Regions from separate parts of the Alcanivorax sp. UBA3183 genome, predicted to be linked through region 1. Evidence: predicted binding sites of a transcription regulator. Region 1 holds the regulator's gene; the other holds the start of a gene.
What was found. Region 1 encodes FNR, which switches genes on or off when oxygen is low (the NO sensors DNR and NnrR bind a similar motif). Its sites were predicted from a motif close to TTGATNTANATCAA; they were not measured.
Positions count from the first base shown of each region.

Region 1 (4,852 bases):
CAGCCCGAGACTTGATCCAGGTCAACACAGTCAATTCAGGGCCCGCAATAATGGAGTAAATCACTTAACTGGAGAGCGGGTGTGGCTACCTGGGACAAAACATTGATCAGCCGGCATGGCGGTCCCGGACCGCGCTACACGTCTTACCCGCCTGCTCCCCAGTTTCACGAGGAAGTCAGTGAGTCGGATTATGCCGAGGCCATTGATGCTGGCAATGCCGCTCGCCGGCCGTTGTCGCTGTATATGCACATTCCGTTCTGCAGCACCGTCTGCTATTACTGCGCCTGCAATCGGGTTGTCACCGCCAACCGTGGCAGAGCGGCGGAATACCTGAAACGTCTGAAGCAGGAAATCGGCCTGCGCGCCGAACAGGTAGACAGGCAAAGGCCGGTCACCCAGATTCACTGGGGTGGCGGCACCCCCACCTTTCTAAGTGATGCCCAGATCACCGAACTGGTCTATTACATGGCCAGACACTTCACCCTGCGTGAAGATGACCGTGGCGACTATGCCATCGAGATTGATCCACGCACCGTGGACCAGGCTCGTCTGGGGCTGCTTCGTGGCCTGGGCTTCAATCGCATCAGCCTCGGAGTTCAGGACCTGGACTTGCGTGTGCAGCAGACGGTCAATCGGGTCCAGCCCTATGAAATGATTCGTCAGACCATGGGCTGGGCGCGGGATTTCGGTTTCAAATCCATTAACACCGATCTGATTTACGGCCTCCCCTGGCAGTCGGAATCCAGTCTGGCCCGCACCATCGAGCAGATTGCAGACCTTCGGCCCGAGCGAATTTCCCTGTACAACTACGCCCATCTGCCGGCGCGCTTCAAAATTCAGCGGCAGATACCGGATATGGCCTTGCCCAGCCCGGAAGAAAAGCTGTCCATGTTCGTCCGTGCCGGGCGCATCCTCCAGGATGCCGGCTACACCTTTATCGGTATGGATCACTTTGCTCTGGAAAGCGACGAGATTGCCGTGGCTCAGCGCAACGGGCTTCTGCACCGCAATTTTCAGGGATACACCCTCCACGGGGATGCGGATTTGCTGGGCTTTGGGGTCAGTGCCATCAGCCAGATCGGCAATCTTTACGCGCAGAACATGAAATCATTAAGTCATTGGTCGGATGCCATTGATCAGCACCACTCCACCATTGAACAGGGTTATCTCCTGGATCGCGATGACCAGATGCGCCGCGACCTTATCATGCGCCTGTTGTGCGACCTGTACGTGGACATGAATCTGTTCAGTGAGCAGTGGCAAATCAATTTCCCTGACTACTTTGTGGATGCCCTGGCTTCCTGGGTGGAGTTTGAGGATCAGGGGCTGGTGCGCGTGGACAAGCAGCGGCTGGTGATCACCGAGCAGGGCCGGCTGGTAAGCCGGGCCCTGGTGATGCCTTTTGATCGCTATACCCAGAACGAGGCCCAAAATCGCTTCAGTCGCATCATTTGAACTATATTCGCTTGTTGTTCACCCAACCCTATAATGTAAGGTGAAATTTGTAATACGCAGCCATCAACCGGAGCCACACTGTGTCTCAACATGTTTCCTGCAATGATTGCAGTCTCAGCCCTGTCTGCCTTCCACTGGCAGTGGCGCCGACACAGCTCGACGAGCTGGATCGCATCATTCATCGGGGCCGCCCCCTGAAACGCGGCGAACATCTGTTTCGCGCCGCCGACGAGTTTCAGGCGGTCTACGCGGTGCGCTCCGGCGCCTTGAAAACCTATGTGCTCAGCGATGAAGGCGACGAGCAGGTCACCGGCTTTTATCTCCCCGGTGAAGTGCTTGGCATGGATGGCATTAGCACCGCCCACCACATGTCCAACGCCAAGGCACTGGAAACCGCCACGGTGTGCGAGATTCCATTCTCCAAACTGGAAATGCTGTCCCAGCGTATCCCGTCGCTGCAGCACCATTTTTTCAGCCTGATGAGTAACGAAATTCGCTCAGACCGTGAGCTGCATATGCTGCTCAGCAAGAAAAATGCGGATGACCGGGTGGCATCCCTGTTGATTTCCATGTCAGCGCGTCATCAACGCCGAGGTCTTAGCGAGCGGGCATTCCGTCTTCCCATGTCGCGCTATGACATCGCCAATTATCTGGGCCTGGCGGTGGAGACTGTCAGCCGCATCTTTACCCGCTTCCAGCAAAATGGCTGGCTACGCGTGGAGGGACGTGAAGTGGAGATCCTAAATCGGCGAAGCCTTTGTGGAGAGCAGAGTCTGGAAGTAAGCCTGTGACCGCCCCGGTACTGGCCATTCTTGACAGTGATCTGAAGGCTCCCCAGCCTGCGCTATACAAAGCCAGACAGGTGGCGGATTCCACCAAGGCGCCACTGCATGTTCTGGTCAATGCCTATTCCTCCGCTATGGTTCGCGCCGTTGGCGTTGACCATGAACGACAAGACGCCGCCCGCGCACAGATTCACAAAGCCTGGCAAAACAGGATCAGTGAATTAACCGATAGGGAGCGCTGTCAGCTTTCCATTCTGTGGCACAAAGACAGCATGGCCGCATTGCGTGAGAGCATCCTCGACCTGCAACCCGCCATGGTGGTTGTGCATACCAGTGAAGAAAGCGGCCTGCGCCGGCATCTTTTCATCCCGCGGGACTGGCAATTGATTCGCAAGGCGCCCTGCCCGGTGCTGTGTGTTCATGGCCGTCAGTGGCCCAATGCACCGAGAGTTCTGGCCGCCCTGGACCCGGGTACAGAAGAGCTGCCCCAGGATGCCCTGGCGGTTAACGTGCTCGGTGCGGCAAATCATTTTGCCGGCAATCTTGGTGGCACCCTGCGCGCTACTCATGTGCTCGATGAAATGGACGACAGCCTGATTCTGCTGGTGGGCGAAGCGATTCCCGATTACAGCGGCGGCATGGAAAAGGTGCGCCAGTTTTACCGTGATCGCTTTCAGGCATTTGGTGCCGCCCACGGCCTGGGCCCGGACCAGATGACCGTGCTGACCGGCCCGGTGGCGCCGACCCTGGCGAAATACTGTGACGAACAGGATATGGACGTACTGGTGGTAGGCACCGTGCATCGTAACCTGCCGGAAAGGCTGTTACTGGGCGCCACAGCAGAATCCGTGATTACCCGTGCCAGCACGGATGTGCTGGTCATCAAACCCCAAGGTTTCCAGAGTCCCTGGCAAGCCTGATCAGGAGCATAACGTAATGACAGACAAGAAAGACTTTGCCGACAACATTCGCCAGAAACTGGAAGACTGGGATTATCAGCTGGATCGCCTGACCGCCCGGTTGGGGGACAAGCGTGAAGAGTGGCGTAGCGACGCGAAGCAAAAAATTGCGGAGATTCAGGATCGTCGCGACGAGCTGGAAGCCAAACTGGAAAAACTGGAGTCTCACGGCGAAGATGCCTGGGATGACATCAAAGCCGGCGTGGAACTGGCCTGGGATGGTTTGAAAACCGGCTTGCTTGCCGCCCGCAGCGAGTTTGAAGACAGAGACTGACCCCGTTTCAGGAGCGCCCCAGTGGCGCTCCTTCACCAGGTCTACTGCTCGGCCCGACGAAACACCGGCTTGTCCGGGGTCGACAGATCCGAAGCAAAGCAATAACCCGCCACATCGAAATTCTTCAGTTTGGCCGGGTCCTTGATGCCCTTCTTGATAATCCACGCCGCCATCAGGCCACGGGCCTTCTTGGCGTAAAAGCTGATCACCTTGTACTTGCCGTTTTTCTCATCCTGGAAGACCGGTTCAATGATGCGGCCATTGATCCCTTTCTTGTTCACCGACTTGAAATACTCATTGGATGCCAGATTGACGAGCACGTCGGTTTTCGCCGCTTTCATATCCTTGTTGAGCTGTTCAGTGATAATGTCGCCCCAGAACGTATAGAGATCCTTGCCGCGTGGGGTATCCAGTTTGGTACCCATTTCCAGGCGGTATGGTTGCATCAGGTCCAGCGGGCGTAGCACGCCATACAGTCCTGACAGCATTCGGAAGGACGTCTGGGCCTCCTTGAGCTGGTTGTCCGTGAAGGTGTCGATTTCCAGGCCGGTATACACATCGCCCTTGAAGGCAAACGCCGCGGGCCTGGCATTCTTCTTGTTGAAGGGTCGCTGCCACTGGGCAAACCGCTCCACATTCAAGTGCGCGATCTTGTCACTGACACCCATCAGGCTGCTGACATCCGCCGGAGAAAGCTGGCGTGCCCGCTCGATCAACACATCGCTATCATCCAGCAATCGGGGCTGGGTGGTTTTCAGCGTCGGCAATTCGCTCTCGTAATCCAGGGTTTTTGCTGGCGATACAACAATCAGCATGGCCTACTCCTTTACATATGACTCTCGGGATTATATGAATCAGGGGGAGCGAGGTCTGCAATTCTGGAGAATAAATGCGCCTATTACTGGTATTGACTGTCATTATCGCGGTTACCGTTCTGCTCTGGGGTAGCTGGCAATGGGGGCGTCGACCGTTTTATCTGGTGCTGAGCCTGGTACTGGCCGGCCTCATGGTACTCGGCATCGGTGTCTGGCAAGGCGGCCGTGACGATCAGGTGCGGCTTCCCCCTGATGGGATCGAGGTAACGCTGAAAGAATTCCTTGCCTCTGAATCCGGCGTGCGCCTGACCGGCAACCTGGCCAACCGCAGTGAAATGAATGTGGCAGCGGTAACGCTTCAGGCCCGCGCCCTGTCCTGCCCGAAGGCGGAGAATGACTGCACTGTGATCTACCAGCAGACCATTGATGTGCAAATGTACCTGCCCGCTGGTCAGGATTACCCCTTTGCAGTTGTCAGTCGTCATCCGAAAGAAGACACCCCGGTGGATCGCTGGGAACTGGAAGCGATCGACAAGCTGGCCTACCCGCAGTCGTAGACTGGCA
Region 1 is NZ_DEXN01000009.1:76,162-81,013, forward strand. It holds gene B3Q33_RS03455 (sulfite exporter TauE/SafE family protein) at 1-15, shown strand, start outside; gene hemN (oxygen-independent coproporphyrinogen III oxidase) at 82-1,455, shown strand; gene fnr (fumarate/nitrate reduction transcriptional regulator Fnr) at 1,518-2,246, shown strand; gene B3Q33_RS03470 (universal stress protein) at 2,243-3,160, shown strand; gene B3Q33_RS03475 (hypothetical protein) at 3,177-3,473, shown strand; gene yaaA (peroxide stress protein YaaA) at 3,515-4,288, opposite strand; gene B3Q33_RS03485 (hypothetical protein) at 4,363-4,845, shown strand.

Region 2 (4,852 bases), on a different contig from region 1:
CGCCGCGATCGAAATGACGGTGGAGCAGAAACGCTTCAACAAGATCATTGCCACCCGCTCCACGCCGCCGCTGGCAGAAGAGCATGGTTTCCTGCCGGGCACCGAAGAGGAAAAAATGGATCCCTGGCTGGGGGCCATCAACGACAACATAGAGGCGCTGCACCTGAACGATGAAAACCCTTCCGGCAGCATTCAGTATGTGAAGGAAAAGGCCAATATCCAGTTCAAGGCGATGAACTATATCCGCGGGCGCAGCTTCCAGAAATCCCTGATCCTGATCGACGAAAGCCAGAACCTGACCCCCCATCAGATGAAGGCGATCATCACCCGGGCCGGGGAAGGCTCCAAGGTGGTGTGCCTGGGCAACCTCGCCCAGATCGACACCCCGTACCTGTCACCCACCAGCTCCGGCCTCACCTACATGACCGAACGTTTCAAGCGCTTCGTCCATGGGGGTTCGGTTCAGCTGAACGGGGTGCCGAGGTCGTTGCTGGCGGAATATGCGGAGCAGTTTCTTTAATTGATAATTGAGAATGGATAATTGATAACGTCGGCCATGAATGATTGGCATGACCCCAACGTAAGAGGCCGCGCCCAGACTCTGGGCGCGGCCTCTGCTGTTTCAGTCAAGATTGCGCAGATCGCGCCGTTATCAATTCTCAACTATCCATTATCAATTATCTTTTTACACGCTTCCGACTGATAAAAATCATCCAGCACCCACTGAATAAACGGTTCCAGCACGCCCTGTTCAATGAGGACGGTAGCGCCGCGGGCCAGGGCGGGGGCGGTGATTTCACGAACCTGCTCTTCGCTGATCTTCATGCCTTCCAGCAGGGTTTGCAGGGGCATGTCGCTGAGGGATTGAACGGCGGCGTGGATGCCTACGCTGACCAGTTGGCGGGTGTAATCCAGACGGGCAGTTTCGTCACCGATGGCACAACTCTGGCTGACCACTTCATCAATGGTGCCGGCGGGTACCAGCTTCAGATAGTCGGCGGGCTTGAGAGGAGCCACGCGCTGATAGCCGTCCCGGGCCAGTTGCTCTATGCGCTCGTTGGTCAGTTGCTTGTTCAGCCACTGCTCGCCGGTTTTCAGCGTGACGCGGATATTCTTTCGCAGATAGTCGCGGATGGATTCTTCCATGCCGCCCATTGCCTTGCCGACCATGCTCTTGCGGCCCATTTTCATCACACTGCTGACGCCGGGAAGTTTGGCCAGGGCGTTCTCTTCCAACAGAAAGTTCTTGATGCCGGTGTAGAGCATTTCGCTGACCATTTCGCTGACCAGCGGATGGTTCATGGCGGCGTGGACGGCTTTCTCGCGCAGGGTCTGCAGCTTCAGTACCTGCTCCAGAATCGCTTCGAAATGGTCTTCGCTGAGTAGTTCGCCCACGGTGGCAGGGTCTTTTTCGGCGGCTTCCCAGACCGCCTTGCTGACGTCGCTGACGACACCCTGCAGGCCCTGGGCGCTGAGCGCTTGTTGCAGCCATTGATCCACTACGGTGGTCAGGGAGTCACTGTCTACCAGTTTGCCCAGCGGTACCGCGCCCAGGCTGCCGCTGGCCTGGGCCATCAGGGCCTGCCAGTGTTCCTCGTTTTGCAGTTGTGCACAAAGGTGTGCCTGGTGCGCATCGCGCAGGGCGGAGATCAGTTGAGCGGATGACATGGTAGTAAAACCTCTTTTTATTGATTCAGAGCAATACCCTCAATCGGCGATGGCCGTTTAATAGTTCCGGTGCGGTGGCCTTGCGAGGGTTTCTGGTCGCTGACTCTATCTTGCTGGAAGAAAGGGGAACTGTATGCAACTGCGAGGACAAGGAAAAGCGGCGCTGCTGCTAACCGGGATGTTGATGGCCGGGCCTGCCATGGCCCATAAGGCGGGGGACGTGATTGTGCGTCTGGGGGGAATCAAGGTTGAGCCGGATGCCAGCAGTGAAACCTTTAACCCGGCCTTGCCGGCAGTGGGTGGCCTTGGCGTCGACGTGGATGACGACACCCAGGTGGGCCTGACGCTGGCCTATATGGTAACCGACTCCATTGGTGTCGAACTGGTGGGAGCGACTCCCTTTACCCACGACATCCTCCTGGAAACCGGAGGTGGTGATGTTGCCATTGGGGAAACCAGCCACCTGCCACCGACGCTGCTGGCACAATACTATGCGCCACAGATCGGACCTATGCGGGCTTATGTTGGCGCGGGTTTGAATTACACGCTGTTTTTTGACGACAGCATCGATGATTCTGTGGTGAGCCCGCTATTGGGCGGTGCCGATGCTGATGTGAAGCTGAGTAACTCCATGGGCTTCGCCTGGGAAGTGGGGGCTGACTTTGCTCTCGACGAAAACTGGCTGTTCAACGTCAGCGTCTGGAACATCGATATTGATACCGAAGCGCGGCTGTATGTGAATAATGCCCGCGTGGACAAGATCGATGTGGAAATCGATCCCTGGGTCTACATGGTGGGGTTGGGCTACCGGTTCTGAAGGCCGCTGGGCACTTCATGCACAGGCTGCGCCCTGCAGACGTAACAGTGGCGGAGGTGAGTGTGCGCCCGGAGGAATGAGCGCACGGAATCATCTCCGTCCTGTTTTTGGGAAACTTTGTTGTTTGGCGTGTTGCCTTCGCGTGGTTACGCCATCTCTTCCAGCAGTTCGGGGAAGCGCTGGCGCAGGACTTCATAGCCTCCGTCCAGGCTGACCACATCACTGAACCCCTGCTCGGCAAGCCAATCGGCGGTGCCCTGGCTGCTGTTGCCGTGGTAGCAGTAGATCACCAGCGGTTTTTCCGGGGCGGTATCGGCCAGAAACGGTTCCACGTTGGCCTGGGTCAGATGGACGGCGCCGCGCAAATGGCCAGCAGCAAAGCTGGCCGGGTCGCGGATGTCCACGAACAGGGCATCGCCCTGTTCGAAGCGGGTTTTGCCCTCATCCGGGCTGATGCGTGTTGCCATTCTTTGAGTCCTTCTCGGCGAGCAGATCCGACGGTGGGTACTCGCACTCCAGTTTCATGCCGATGGCGTTTTCCAGTTCCGGCAGCAGGAAGGCGTCGTCTTCACAGGCGAAGCTGATGGACATGCCGCTGGCACCGGCCCGCCCGGTGCGGCCGATACGGTGAACATAGTCTTCCGGGTCTTCCGGCAGATTGTAATTGACCACATGGGACACGCCGTCGATATGGATGCCGCGGCCGGCCACATCGGTGGCGATCAGCACCTGCAGATCACCGGCGCGGAAGCGTTCCAGGGTCTTCATGCGCTGGGTCTGGGGCACGTCACCGGAGATCAGAGATACCTTCAGGCCTTTCTTTTGCAGCCGGTCGCTGACCCGGCGGGTAATATCCCGGCGGTTGGCGAACACGATCACCTTGTCCATGTTCATGCCGGTGATCAAGTTGTACAGCAGAGTGAACTTGTCGTCGGCGTTGGTGATGTAGACCTTCTGTTCCACGGTGTCGGTGGTTACCTGGGTGGGCTCGATTTCCACTACTTCCGCGGCTTCTGTCCAGCGGCTGGCCAGGTTCATCACATCGTCACTGAAAGTGGCGGAGAACAGCTGGGTCTGGCGGTATTGGGGCTTCGGGGTCATGCCGACGATGCGTTTCACATCGGGAATAAAGCCCATGTCCAGCATGCGATCCGCTTCATCCAGTACCAGGAATTCCACCCGGTCCAGCCACAGGTCGCGGCGTTTGGCGAAATCCAGCAGGCGACCGGGGGTGGCCACCAGGATGTCGATCAATTCGTTCTGCAGACGTTCCTGCTGGCGGTTGAAGTTCATCCCGCCGACCACGCTCATGACCTGCAGATCGGTGTACTTGGCCAGGGCTCTGGCGTCCTTCTCGATCTGCATGGCCAGTTCCCGGGTGGGGGCCACAATCAGGGCGCGGGGCTCGCCAGCGTAGCGTTTAACCTGAATGGGGTGGCGCAGCAGGTCGTTGATCACGGTGATCAGGAAGGCCGCGGTCTTGCCGGTACCGGTCTGGGCCCGGCCGATGGCGTCGGCGCCGGCCAGGGTGTGCTCCAGCACTTCCGCCTGGATGGGGGTGCAGTACTGGAAGCCCTGCTCGGCGATGCCACGCATCAGGCTCAGGTCCAGATCGAAATCATGGAAGCGGGTTTCGCCGTCTTTTTCCGGCACCGGGAACTGATCCAGGGTCCAGGTGCTTGTGTTGTCTTTTTGCATGTATTCGCTCAGTCTGAATGCAAGTGTTGGTGCCACCGTGTCGGGCACCCGTTCCTGCTGAAAACGGGGTATTGTAGAAAAATTAACCAGCGCTGTCAGAGGATGTTTCCTATGGGCTTGCTTCGCGGCGTTATTGTAGTGTTTTGGGTGGCGGTAGGGTTAGCCATTTTCCTGGATCTGCCGTCCCCGTTTGATCGATTGCTGTTGGGCGCCGGGCTGGTGGTGGCGGTGCTGCATCTCCTGGAGTGCATCGGCTTCATGGTGTGGATCCGCCGACGCGGCCTGTTTCACTGGCGCGATGCCCTGATGATCATGATCTTCGGGGTGGCCTATCTCAAGCCCAGAATGCGTACCATTCGGCGTACGGTGTAGCTAGCTAGTCCCGGCCTAGTCCCGGCCGAATACCAGCAACCGGTTGTTGGCGGGCATCTCGTGGTCGGCCAGCAGCTGTCGGTGCTGGCGGGCGAACTGTTCCACCACCCATTCATGGTCGCGAATGCCGCGATTGTCGTCCATTTCCTTCAACCATTGATCAAATTGACGGTTGGAGTCACTGGTGTACTGGCCGTCGTAGTTGAAGGGACCATAGACCAGGAATTTGCCCTGACCCGTCAGTTGCCGGCAGCCCTCCCGGATACAGGTTTCCACCAGTGGCGCCGCCATGATGTG
Region 2 is NZ_DEXN01000047.1:52,737-57,588, reverse strand. It holds gene B3Q33_RS14795 (PhoH family protein) at 1-520, shown strand, start outside; gene B3Q33_RS14790 (hypothetical protein) at 664-1,668, opposite strand; gene B3Q33_RS14785 (OmpW/AlkL family protein) at 1,802-2,485, shown strand; gene glpE (thiosulfate sulfurtransferase GlpE) at 2,632-2,952, opposite strand; gene rhlB (ATP-dependent RNA helicase RhlB) at 2,927-4,183, opposite strand; gene B3Q33_RS14770 (DUF1145 domain-containing protein) at 4,295-4,555, shown strand; gene B3Q33_RS14765 (DUF938 domain-containing protein) at 4,571-4,852, opposite strand, start outside.
Region 2: a site for FNR is predicted at 1,689-1,702, ahead of B3Q33_RS14785 (OmpW/AlkL family protein). Genes of this name have one in related genera too.